One region of the Paraeggerthella hominis genome, then DNA from elsewhere that is predicted to be linked to it. Evidence: predicted binding sites of a transcription regulator. Region 1 holds the regulator's gene; the other holds the start of a gene.
The links. Region 1 encodes LexA, which represses DNA repair genes until DNA is damaged. Its sites were predicted from a motif close to CNAACANNTGTTNG; they were not measured.

Region 1 (5,627 bases):
AAGAAGCCGCACTTATCGTAATAGCGAATCGTAAATGCAGAAATACCCGTCGTGTCGACAACGTCGCTTATGCTGTAACATGGCACGCCGCTCACGTCGGATCCCTTTCGTTCGTGTCCTAGTCTATTCAGTCGAGAATTCGAGTACTTAGAGTAACTCTAAGTACTTTTGTACTGCAGCTTAGAGTAACTCTAAGCTGATCGCATTGTCTTACGAACGCACTCCGCTGCTGCCGAAACCACCCGCGCCCCTGCTGCTCTCAGGAAGCTCATCGGCCGACTCGAAAGCGATGTCCGGAACCTTCATGACAACCAACTGAGCAATACGATCGCCGCGCTTGATTTCAAACGGCGTTTGGGGATCGAGATTCACGAGAACCGCCTTTATCTCCCCTCTATAGTTGCTGTCGATCAAACCGGGTGCATTCACCAGGGAAATGCCGTGCTTAATGGCCAGCCCGCTTCGCGGAAGGACGAAGCCCGCGTAGCCTTGCGGTATTGCCATCGCAAGGCCGCAGGGAACAAGCTTTCGTTCAAAAGGTTGCAGCACATCATCGCAGGTTGCGCGCAAATCAACTCCCGCATCGCCTGCGTAGGCATACGCGGGTACGGGTAAACTGGGATCGAGCTGTTTTACTGGTATTGTAAGGTCAGTCATGGTATCGCAACCCTTCAAGTGCAGCCGAGAATTCTTCGACGTTCTGAAAGTCCTTGTACACGCTCGCAAAGCGAACGTAAGCCACATCGTCAAGCTTAGCTAGACGGACAAGCGCCATATCGCCTAGTTCTTTCGATTTAATCTCGCTCTTGGAGGCGTTGCGGAGCTCGCTCTCTATACTGTCGATAAGCGATCCGATTTGTTCAGGCGATATAGGCCTTTTCGCGCATGCCATAAGCAAGCCGCGCATGAGCTTTTGACGGTCGTACGCTTCGGACGATCCGTCCGTTTTGATTATGAGCAAGGGGTTGTCGCCTAGTCGTTCGTACGTGGTGAATCGTCGGCCGCAATCAAGACATTCGCGACGGCGCCGTATAGCCGTGCCGTCTTCGGAAGGTCGGGAATCGACAACCTTCGATTCAGGATTTCCACAGGCTGGGCAACGCATAGGCTGGACTCCTTCTCTCGAATTTACCCTAGCCTAACATACTACATATAGTGGTTCAATCGCGTTCTTTGATCACTGCAAGAAAACCAACGCCTCCACTGTGCAATCACATGCGCCGCTTGAAAACCGTCTCAGTTACAAGCTCAAGAGCACGCCGGCAAAAGAACAAGCCGTAAGAACAATTCCACCCGCAACGGCCTGCCCCGTATTAAAGCGATCATAAGCCCGCCCGCGACAATTGCCCTGCCGTAAAGTCCGAACAAAGCCTTGGAGCGTACCGCATGATCCTGGGCGGGAGGCAGAAATCGATCGAACTTCAAAACCATCAGACGTGCCGTCAGTCGGGTAGCGCACCTCGAAATTCTTCATCTTTCTGCCTCCTTGCCCTTGCGTAGAACCTTTGTTCGCGTATATAATAGAGCGAACAAAGGTTCATGTCAACATAAAATCAAAACATTTGTTCGCTTTTAGGAAAGGATGGAGTATGTCCGAAAAAGTGACGAAGCGCCAACAGGCTGTACTTGATTGCATTGAAGAGTGCATTCGCGAAAAGGGGTACGGCCCTACCGTGCGCGAGGTTTGCCAAAGCTTGGGGCTCTCCTCCCCTTCCACAGTGCACGTTCACTTGAAAGCGCTTGAAGACAAGGGGCTTATCAAGCGCGACCCGCTCAAATCCCGTTCTATAGCGCTTACCTATCCTCTTGAAGATGCTGCGCTTGCAACGAACGTCGTGCAGCCGAGTTTCAGCAAGGTCGTGAACGTTCCGCTGGTCGGAAACGTTGCAGCAGGCTCTCCCATCCTTGCGGAAGAGAACATTACTGACACCATCTCTCTCCCGACCGATATAGTGGGGGATTCTCCCTCGTTCCTTTTATCGGTTCGCGGGGAAAGCATGATTGAAGCCGGGATCAACGACGGTGACTATGTTGTAGTGAAAGAGCAACCCGTTGCGAACAACGGGGATATCGTCGTGGCGATTATCGACGACGGTGCAACTGTCAAGCGCTTCTTTAAAGAGCAGGATCATATTCGGCTGCAACCGGAGAACTCCTCCATGGATCCCATCATCACCCGAGATTGCTCCATCGCGGGCAAAGTAGTCGCAGTGTTTCGCCGTCTTTAAGCGTAAGCGGTTTTTCGAGAGAGACGCACTCCCTTATGGTGGCGAAACGATTTCAGGCCCATGTTAGAGCAACTCTAACATGGGCCTGACGCGCAGATCTTCTCGTGTGCTGCGATGCGGTTAGCAAGGATTCGCATGATGCAGCAAGCACGCGACCTGGAAACTGCCCGTTGTTTTATTCTTCGCAAACGAACGGCGCGAACAATCCGGAAAACGAAGGCGATGCCAGCATGGTGATCTTCGTTCCCTGCTCTTCGTGGGTCTCCGATAGAATATGGCAACGCTCGTGCGCAAGCGAAACAAGATCCCCCCGGTGGTACGGTAGCAACACGCTCAGGTGATCGTCATGCGCGGAAGCAACGCGCGCGATATGCTCGATCAGCCCCGCGATCCCCTCCCCTGTTTCGGCGGAAACGAACCGAGTCTGAGCATGACGCGTCTCGAGCGCATGTTGATGCTCCTGGTCAAGCAGGTCGCATTTATTGAACACGAGAATGCGCTGAAGATCTTGAGCGCCAATTTGACCCAGAATGGCATCGACGGCATCTATCTGACCTTGGTATTCCTCTGAAGAAGCATCCACTACATGCAGTACCAAATCCGCGCCCGTAATCTCATCAAGCGTCGATTTGAACGCCTCGACAAGCGTCGTCGGAAGCTTTTGAATGAACCCGACCGTATCGGTGATGGTTATTTCCCGGCCTTCAGGAAGCTCGAACTTGCGCGTCGTGGAGTCCAGCGTGGCGAACAGCTTGTCGTACGCAAGCACATCGGCCTTCGTCAGACGATTGAGCAAGCTCGATTTACCCGCATTCGTATAGCCCGCCAACGCCACCTTGAACATGCCGCTCTCGTAGCGACTTTCACGCTGCACCGCACGCACTTCAGAAAGATGCTTGAGCTCGCGCTTGATCGAAGTGATTCGCTTGCGAACCATGCGCCGGTCGACTTCGAGCTGGCTCTCGCCTTCGCCAAAGCGCGATCCCACACCGCCGCCCATGCGGTTCGATGCCAAGTGGGCCCACATGCCGCGTAGGCGAGGTAGCAAGTACTGGTTTTGAGCTAGCCGCACCTGCAGACGACCTTCCTTGCTGGTTGCATGCAAGGCGAAGATGTCCAGGATAAGGGCCGTTCTGTCGATGACCTTCACATCGCGCCCTACCACCTTCTCCAGATTCGCCTGCTGAGAAGGCGTCAGTTCATCGTCGAAAACGACGAGGTCCGCAGCATGGGCGCGTGCGAGCTCGGCAACTTCCTCGGCTTTGCCCGTGCCTACGAAGGTGCGAGGATTCGGCGCCTCGAGCTTTTGCGTCGTGCTGGCGACGACGTCGGCTCCCGCCGTATCTACCAACCGCTCGAGTTCTGCAAGCGACGAGGCTAAGGGCCATGCGGTTCCGGGTCGGTCGACCCCCACAAGAACGGCCCGTTCGCGCCGTACTTCGGCAGTAGGCGTCATGCCGCGCGTAATCACTGCTTCGAAATCGGACATCAAGCCATCCTTCCCAGAGAACATCGCTATCTTCAACAACCGCTTGCAAGCGGTTGAGCTTCTTCGAGAACCGCTAAAGACGCGCGCAGCATCGCACGCACATCGGGAGCGTTTGCATCGATCCAGCGGATGCGCGTATCTTTGCGAAACCAGGTACGTTGTCGCTTAGCGTACCGGTGCGTTGCCGTTTTGATACTGAGAATCGCTTCCTCCATGGTAGTTTCACCGTCAAGCGCGGCAACGATCTCTTTGTACCCGATAGCCTGCGGAGCCGTGATTCCGTTTCTGAACCCTTTTTGGAGCAGATGCTTCACTTCGTCGACCAAGCCGTCTTCGATCATCTGGTCGACACGTGCGTCGATCCGAGCGCGAAGAACATCGGGATCGACCGCCAACCCCACGAACACGGCGGGAACGCATTGCGGCAACTGCGCAAGTTTGGCGCGCTGTTTGGCATACGTCGTACCGTCCTCGAGAAGTTCGAAGGCACGAGCAACGCGCTTCACGTCGGCAGGCGGAATCAAAGCGGCGCTCTCCTTGTCGCGATCCGCAAGAAGATTCCATAGAGCTTCAAGGCCTTGTTCCTGCGCAATGCGATTGCAACGATCTCGTACAAGATTGCCGACCTGCTCGCCTTTGGGAAAATCGTAATCGTCTATCGCTGCGCGCACATAAAACCCCGTACCGCCGCAGAGCACGCTTCTTCGTCCGCGCGCGTCGACGTCAAGAAAACAATCTCGCGCATACGCCTGGAACAACGCCGCCGAATAAGGCTCGCCCGGGTCGACCAAGTCGAATCCGTGGTGGGCCACGATGCGATCCCGAACAGGGAGCTTTCCCGTGCCGATGTCCATACCGCGATACACTTGCATCGAATCGGCGCTGACCACTTCGCCGTTCAATTCGAAAGCAAGCGCTTGCGCAAGCGCAGTCTTGCCCGATGCCGTGGGACCTACGACGCATACAACGGGGGCCGAAAGGCTAAACACCGTCTACAACCTCGCCTGCCAGATACCACGTTTTCGCTTCGTCGATGCGCACGCGTACCGTTTGGCCGGTCAGGCTCTTCACCGAAAGCCCTGCAGGAACAGCTGCGTGAACGGTTTGGTTCTTCGGGCTCTTGCCCGTCAGAAGGGTTTCGTCGCGCTTCGATCCGCCCTCTACCAGCACATCCACCGTAGCTCCCAGGTCTTTCTGATTCGCCTCGAACGCCTTGTCCTGCACAAGGTCCACCAAGCGATCGAAACGCTGCTGGATAACCTCGCGCGGGGTGCTATCGTCCATGGAAGCGGCAGGCGTGCCTTCGCGCTTCGAATAGATGAACGTGAACACCTGGTGGTAGCCCACCTCGTCAAGCAATCGGTAGGTATCTTCGAAATCCTTGGCGGTCTCTCCCGGAAAGCCTACGATGATGTCGGTCGACAGCGCAATATCGGGGCAGGCGTCGCGCAGTTTGGCGATAAGGCCCCGGTAGTGCTCGCGCGTGTAGCGACGATTCATCGCAGCTAAGACGGCATCGGACCCGGACTGAACCGGAAGATGCAAAGCAGGCATAAGAGAGCGTAGCGAACCGAATTTCGCGATCACCTCGTCGGTCAAATCCTTCGGATGGCTCGTGGCAAAGCGGAGCCGCTCGATTCCCGTTGCGTCGAGCGCATCGAGCACCTGCGCGAAACGAGGCGATCCATACAGATCGCGACCGTACGAATTTACGTTTTGACCCAACAGCGTGATCTCTTTTACGCCGGCAGCCACATACCGCTCGGCTTCGCTGACGATGTCCTCGAGCGGACGCGACTTCTCCCGCCCGCGCACGTACGGCACGATGCAGTAAGAGCAGAAGTTGTTGCAGCCGATGGTGATGGGAAGCCAGGCCGCCCATTCGTGCTCGCGCGCCGTGGGCAGCTCGG
Region 2 (5,627 bases), 120 kb from region 1:
AGGCGCGCACCCTATTCTGTCCGTTCGTCAGATCCAGAAGGTGTACGGTAGCCGCGATTCCGTGACGCACGCCATCAACGACATCAGCTTCGACGTCGTGCCGGGCGAGTTTCTGGGGATCATGGGCCCTTCGGGTTCCGGTAAGACGACGCTATTGAACTGCGTCGCCACCATCGACACGGTGACGAGCGGGCATATCCTGGTGGACGGGCGCGACATCACCACGCTTCGTTCCCGCGCGCTCGCGAAGTTTCGCCGCGACGACCTGGGGTTCGTGTTCCAGGATTCCAACCTGCTCGACACCCTTACCGGGTTCGAGAACATCGCGCTGGCGCTCACCGTCAAGGGCGATCCGGCTTCTACGGTGAAGCCTAAGGTGGAGGCCGTGGCTCGCACGCTCGGCGTGTCGGAAGTGCTGGGCAAGTACCCCTACCAAATGTCGGGAGGCCAGAAGCAGCGCGTCGCTGCGGCGCGCGCCATCGTGGCCGATCCCAAGATCGTTTTGGCCGACGAGCCTACGGGCGCCCTTGATTCGCGCAGCGCTCAAGCCATGCTCGACACGCTGACCATGATGAACCGCGACCTGGGCGCCACCATCATGATGGTCACGCACGATTCGTTTGCCGCCTCGTTCGCCGACCGCATCCTGTTCGTCAAAGACGGCGCGGTGTTCAACGAGATCCGACGCGGCGACACGTCGCGGTCGGCCTTCTTCGCGCGCATCATGGAAGTGGTCACGTTCCTGGGCGGTGACGTGCGCGATGCTGGCTAAACTCGCTGTTCGCAACGTTCGCCGCTCGGTGCGCGACTATGCTATCTACTTCGTGACGCTCGTGTTCGGGGTGGCGGTGTTCTATGCGTTCAACTCCGTGCAGAGCCAGTCGATCCTGTTCGATTTGGAGGGCGCCTCGACCGAGGGCGTGTTCAACCTGACGGGCCAGTTCCTGGGCATGTTCTCGGTTCTGATCGCGTTCGTTCTGGGCTTTTTGGTGGTCTATTCGAACCGCTTTCTCATCAAGCGCCGCAAGCAGGAGTTCGGCACCTACCTTCTTCTGGGCATGCGGCCCGGGCAGGTGTCGGCCATCGTGCTCATGGAAACGATCGCGGTGGGCGCGGTGTCGCTTGTCGTGGGCCTTGCTCTGGGCGTGGCGCTGTCGCAGGGCCTGTCGTTTTTCACGGCGGGGCTCTTCAACATCCCCATGCAACAGTACCGGTTCGTGTTCTCTTCGGAAGCGTTTGCCCTGACGCTTGCGTGCTTCACGATCATCTTCGTGGTGGTTGCGGCGTTCAACACGTTGTCCATCAGGCGCTACAAGCTGATCGACCTGCTGTCGGCGAAAAGCCGTAACGAGGGCTTTCGCGTGCGCAGCCCATGGGTGAGCCTGGTCGGGTTCGTGGTGTCCGTGGTGCTGCTGGCTGCGGCGTACAAGACGCTCATCGATTTCGGGATGATGGATTTCGATCGCGAGTTTTTCCTGGCGACCGCGCTTATGCTGGTGGGAACGTTCCTGTTCTTCTGGTCGGCGGCCGGGTTCGCGCTCATCGTGGTCGAGCGCACGCGCGGCGTGTACTTCAAGGGGCTGGCCATGTTCACCATGCGCCAGATCGCCAGCAAAGTGAACACCGCGTTTTTGTCGCTTTCGGTGATATGCGTCATGCTGTTCTTCTCGTTGACCGTGTTCTCCACGGGCGCGGGCTTGGTGAGCGTGTTCACGGGGGATCTCGAGCGAAGCACGCAGTTCGACGCCACGCTCACGGCCAACGTGTACTTGGGCCATGGCGATTTGGCGCAGGATCGCCTTGAGAAGATGCGCGAGGAGGATCCCGCGGAGGCCCAGGCATACCTTCAGCGGGAAATGGAGCGCGCTCGACAGCTGCGCGAAGAGGGCGAGTCCTGGAACTGGGACATCGCTGCGCGCATTTCCGCCGGCGCCCCTTCATGGAACGACTTCGTGAAGGAATCGGTTCAGGCCGACCTGTACCAGCCGGCCGAGGGAACCACCACGTACGGCGAGTTCATGGATCGCTACCAGGTGGGCACGGGCAATTCCCTGCAGGATAGCGGCATTCGCACTCAGCCTCTGATGGTCGTGGGCGAATCGCAGTTCAACGCCGTACGCGCGTTGACCGGCCAAGACCCGGTCAACGTGGGGGAGGACGGCTACATTGTGAGCAATGCCGTGAGGGCGGTCGAGGACCTGGCGCGCGCGCTGGCCGAAAAGGGACGCCAGGTGAACGTGGCGGGCCGCACGCTCACGGCGACGGGCGCGTACGTCGAGCAGGTGCTGGCCACGTCTCCGTTCGTCAACGATGCGGGCATCGTGGTCGTGCCCGATTCCGTGATCGCCGAGGTGCGCGCGTCCGAAGTGATGCCCTACATGAGCTATCTGGACGTGAACTACTCCGTGGATGCGGCGCAGGGCGACAAGATGCTCGACGACGCTTTGGCTCAGGCGTTTCCGCCCGACAACCAGCAGACGAACGCCGGTTGGTCGTACGGGTCGCAGCCCTGGCCCGTAACCACGGTCATGACCAAGTCCGGAGTGATCGAGCAGGCGGGCGGCATGAACGTGCTCATCACGTACTTGGCGCTCTACATCGGGTTCACCTTCCTGATCACCACGGCGGCCATGCTGGCCATCCAGCAGCTGTCGGAGACGAGCGATTCCCTGCCGCGGTACAAGGTGCTCGCGCAAATCGGCTGCGATCGCCGCATGATCTTGGGGTCGCTGCGCACGCAGGTGCTCGTGTACTTCTTGGCGCCGTTGGGGCTTGCCGTATGCCATGCGGTGTGCGCCGTCAGCGTGATCGGTTCGAGCGTGTTCGACCTGCTGGGCGTGTCCGTGAGCGGCCCCATCCTGATGACGGGCGCGCTGACCGTGCTCGTGTACGGAAGCTATCTGGCGGTGACGTACTTCACGTGCCGGGGAATCATCAGAAGCTCGCTCGGATCGAAGCTTTTGGGATAGGCTGTCTGCGCGATCGAACGTGCGGGCATCCGTTCGGGCGTCCCGCAATGAGTCGGAGGCCCCCTTGTCTCGGCGAGACGAGGGGGCCGCTTATTTTCCGAGCAGGTGCCGAATGGCGGCTACGGGATGCTTTTTCAGCATGCGGGGGCCGGCGTAGCGCATCACGGCGCGAATCTGCTCGCGCATCTCGGGCTTGTAGCACTGGTTTCCGCATTCCTCGCACGAGGTTTTCACGTCCATCTTGCGGCAGCGCTCGGTGCGCAGCACGGCGTACTCGTCGAGGTGGGCGCATGCGGGGCATACGGCTTCGCCGCAGTGAGCTTGCTCGGTGCGTTCGGCGCTTTTGTGGTTTTCCGCGCAGTAGAGGGCGACCATCTGCGAAATGGTTCGCTTTTCGCGCTCGCGCCGTTTGGCTGTTTTCGGGGTGTCTTCCATAGGCGGCACTGTACCACAGCTTGCGCGTCGCGATTCCCCATCGAACGAAATGTGCGTAAACCTTGAACAAGAACACACGAACAAATGTTTTTGCGCTATCTCTGGGCCGTGTGCGCTACAATGAACGATTGCATGGAAATGATAGTTTTCAGGTATCCATATTTGCTCTCTTGAACCGGGAGCGGGGATGCCGATTGAACGATAGAGGAAGAAAGAGCGGAAGCGCACATGGGACAGAACGCCATCGTTATCAAAGGTGCCCGCGAGCACAACCTGAAAAACGTCGACCTCGCCATTCCCCGTGACGAGCTGGTCGTCATCACGGGCCTGTCGGGCAGCGGCAAGTCGAGCCTCGCGTTCGATACGATGTACGCCGAGGGCCAGCGCCGCTACGTCGAGAGCCTTTCGAGCTACGCGCGCATGTTTCTCGGCCAGATGTCCAAACCCGATTTGGACAGCATCGACGGCCTGTCGCCGGCGGTGTCCATCGACCAGAAGACCACGAGCAAGAACCCGCGTTCCACGGTGGGCACCACTACCGAGATCTACGACTACCTGCGCCTGCTGTTCGCGCGGGTGGGCGTGCCGCACTGCCCCGAGTGCGGGCGCGTCATCAAGAAGCAGACCACCGACCAGGTGACCGACGAGATTCTGGCGCTCGCGCCCGACGCGAAGGCCATTGTCATGGCGCCGGTGGTGGCCGGTCGCAAAGGCGAGTTCACGAAGCTGTTCGCCGATTTGCAGAAGGAGGGCTTCAGCCGCGTTCGCATCGACGGCGAGATCGTGAAGCTTGACGGCGAGCCGCGCACGCTCAACAAGAAGATCAAGCACTTCATCGACGTGGTGGTGGACCGCGTGCAGTTGAAGGAGAGCGCGACGAGCCGCATCGCCGAAGCGGTGGAGCTGGCGACGAAGCTGGCGGAGGGGCGCGTGCTCGTGCAGGTGCTGGGCGAGGACGGAAGGCCGCTCGGCGAGGGCGGCGGCAAGTCGAGCGGCGCCACGGGCGGCTTGGGCGAGGGGGAGCATATCTTCTCCTTGGCGCTCGCGTGTCCCGAGCATGGCCATTCCATGGACGAGCTGCAGCCGCGCGATTTCAGCTTCAACGCCCCTTACGGCGCCTGCCCGGATTGCCTGGGCATCGGAAGCCGCGAGGAAGTGGACGCGTCGCTCGTGGTTCCCGACCCGTCGCTCACCTTGGCCGAGGGCGTGATCGCCCCGTTCAAGACTGGCAACTACTATCCCCAGGTGCTGCGCGCGGTGGCCGAGCACATGGGCACGGACGAGAACACTCCGTGGGAGGACATGCCCAAGAAGGCTCAGGACGCCATCTTGCACGGGCTGGACGGTCAGAAGGTGCGCGTCGACTACGTGACGGTGGACGGGCGCGAAACCTACTGGTACATCGAGTGGGAGGGCGCGCTGGCCGCCGTGCAACGCCGCTACCAGGAGGCCCAAAGCGATTCCCAGCGCGAGAAGCTGGCCACCTACTTCGCCGTGGTGCCGTGCCAGACGTGCGGCGGCAAGCGCCTGAAGCCGGAGATCCTGGCCGTGACCGTGGGCGGAAAGTCGATCCACGACGTAACGGAAATGAGCGCGGCGGATTCCCTGCGGTACTTCGAGGGGCTTTCCTTCGACGGCCAGGACGGCCATATCGCCGGGCCCATCGTGAAGGAGATCAAGGCTCGCTTGAAGTTCTTGGTCGACGTGGGCTTGGACTACCTGACGCTCGAGCGCGCCACGGCCACGCTGTCGGGCGGCGAGGCGCAGCGCATCCGCTTGGCCACGCAGATCGGGGCGGGCCTTATGGGCGTGCTCTACATTCTGGACGAGCCGTCCATCGGCTTGCACCAACGGGACAACGAGCGCCTTATCGCCACGCTCGAGCACCTTCGCGACCTGGGCAACACCGTCATCGTGGTCGAGCATGACGAAGACACCATCCGAAGCGCCGACTTCGTGGTGGACATGGGCCCGGGCGCGGGCGAGCACGGCGGGGAAGTGGTGGCCGCCGGCACCCCGGAGGAGGTCATGCGCACGGAAGGGTCGCTTACCGCCGACTACCTGTCGGGCCGTCGCGCCATCGAGGTGCCCGAGACGCGCCGCAAGCCGCGCAGGGGGTCGCTCAAGCTGACGGGCGCGACCGAGAACAACCTGAAGAACGTCACCCTCGAAATTCCCTTCGGCACGCTGACCGTGGTGACGGGCGTGTCGGGTTCGGGCAAA

Region 2: the regulator LexA is predicted to act here: its motif matches at 3,482-3,495, upstream of uvrA (excinuclease ABC subunit UvrA).

Annotation. Positions count from the first base shown of each region.
Region 1 is NZ_JAJNOQ010000001.1:155,145-160,771, forward strand. Features, by position in the region: gene LQE90_RS00675 (MerR family transcriptional regulator) at 1-95, opposite strand, end outside; gene dut (dUTP diphosphatase) at 211-657, opposite strand; gene nrdR (transcriptional regulator NrdR) at 650-1,105, opposite strand; gene LQE90_RS00690 (hypothetical protein) at 1,241-1,474, opposite strand; gene lexA (transcriptional repressor LexA) at 1,590-2,228, shown strand; gene hflX (GTPase HflX) at 2,404-3,717, opposite strand; gene miaA (tRNA (adenosine(37)-N6)-dimethylallyltransferase MiaA) at 3,750-4,706, opposite strand; gene miaB (tRNA (N6-isopentenyl adenosine(37)-C2)-methylthiotransferase MiaB) at 4,699-5,627, opposite strand, start outside.
Region 2 is NZ_JAJNOQ010000001.1:276,481-282,107, reverse strand. Features, by position in the region: gene LQE90_RS01225 (ABC transporter ATP-binding protein) at 1-772, shown strand, start outside; gene LQE90_RS01220 (FtsX-like permease family protein) at 762-2,969, shown strand; gene LQE90_RS01215 (nitrous oxide-stimulated promoter family protein) at 3,060-3,404, opposite strand; gene uvrA (excinuclease ABC subunit UvrA) at 3,633-5,627, shown strand, end outside.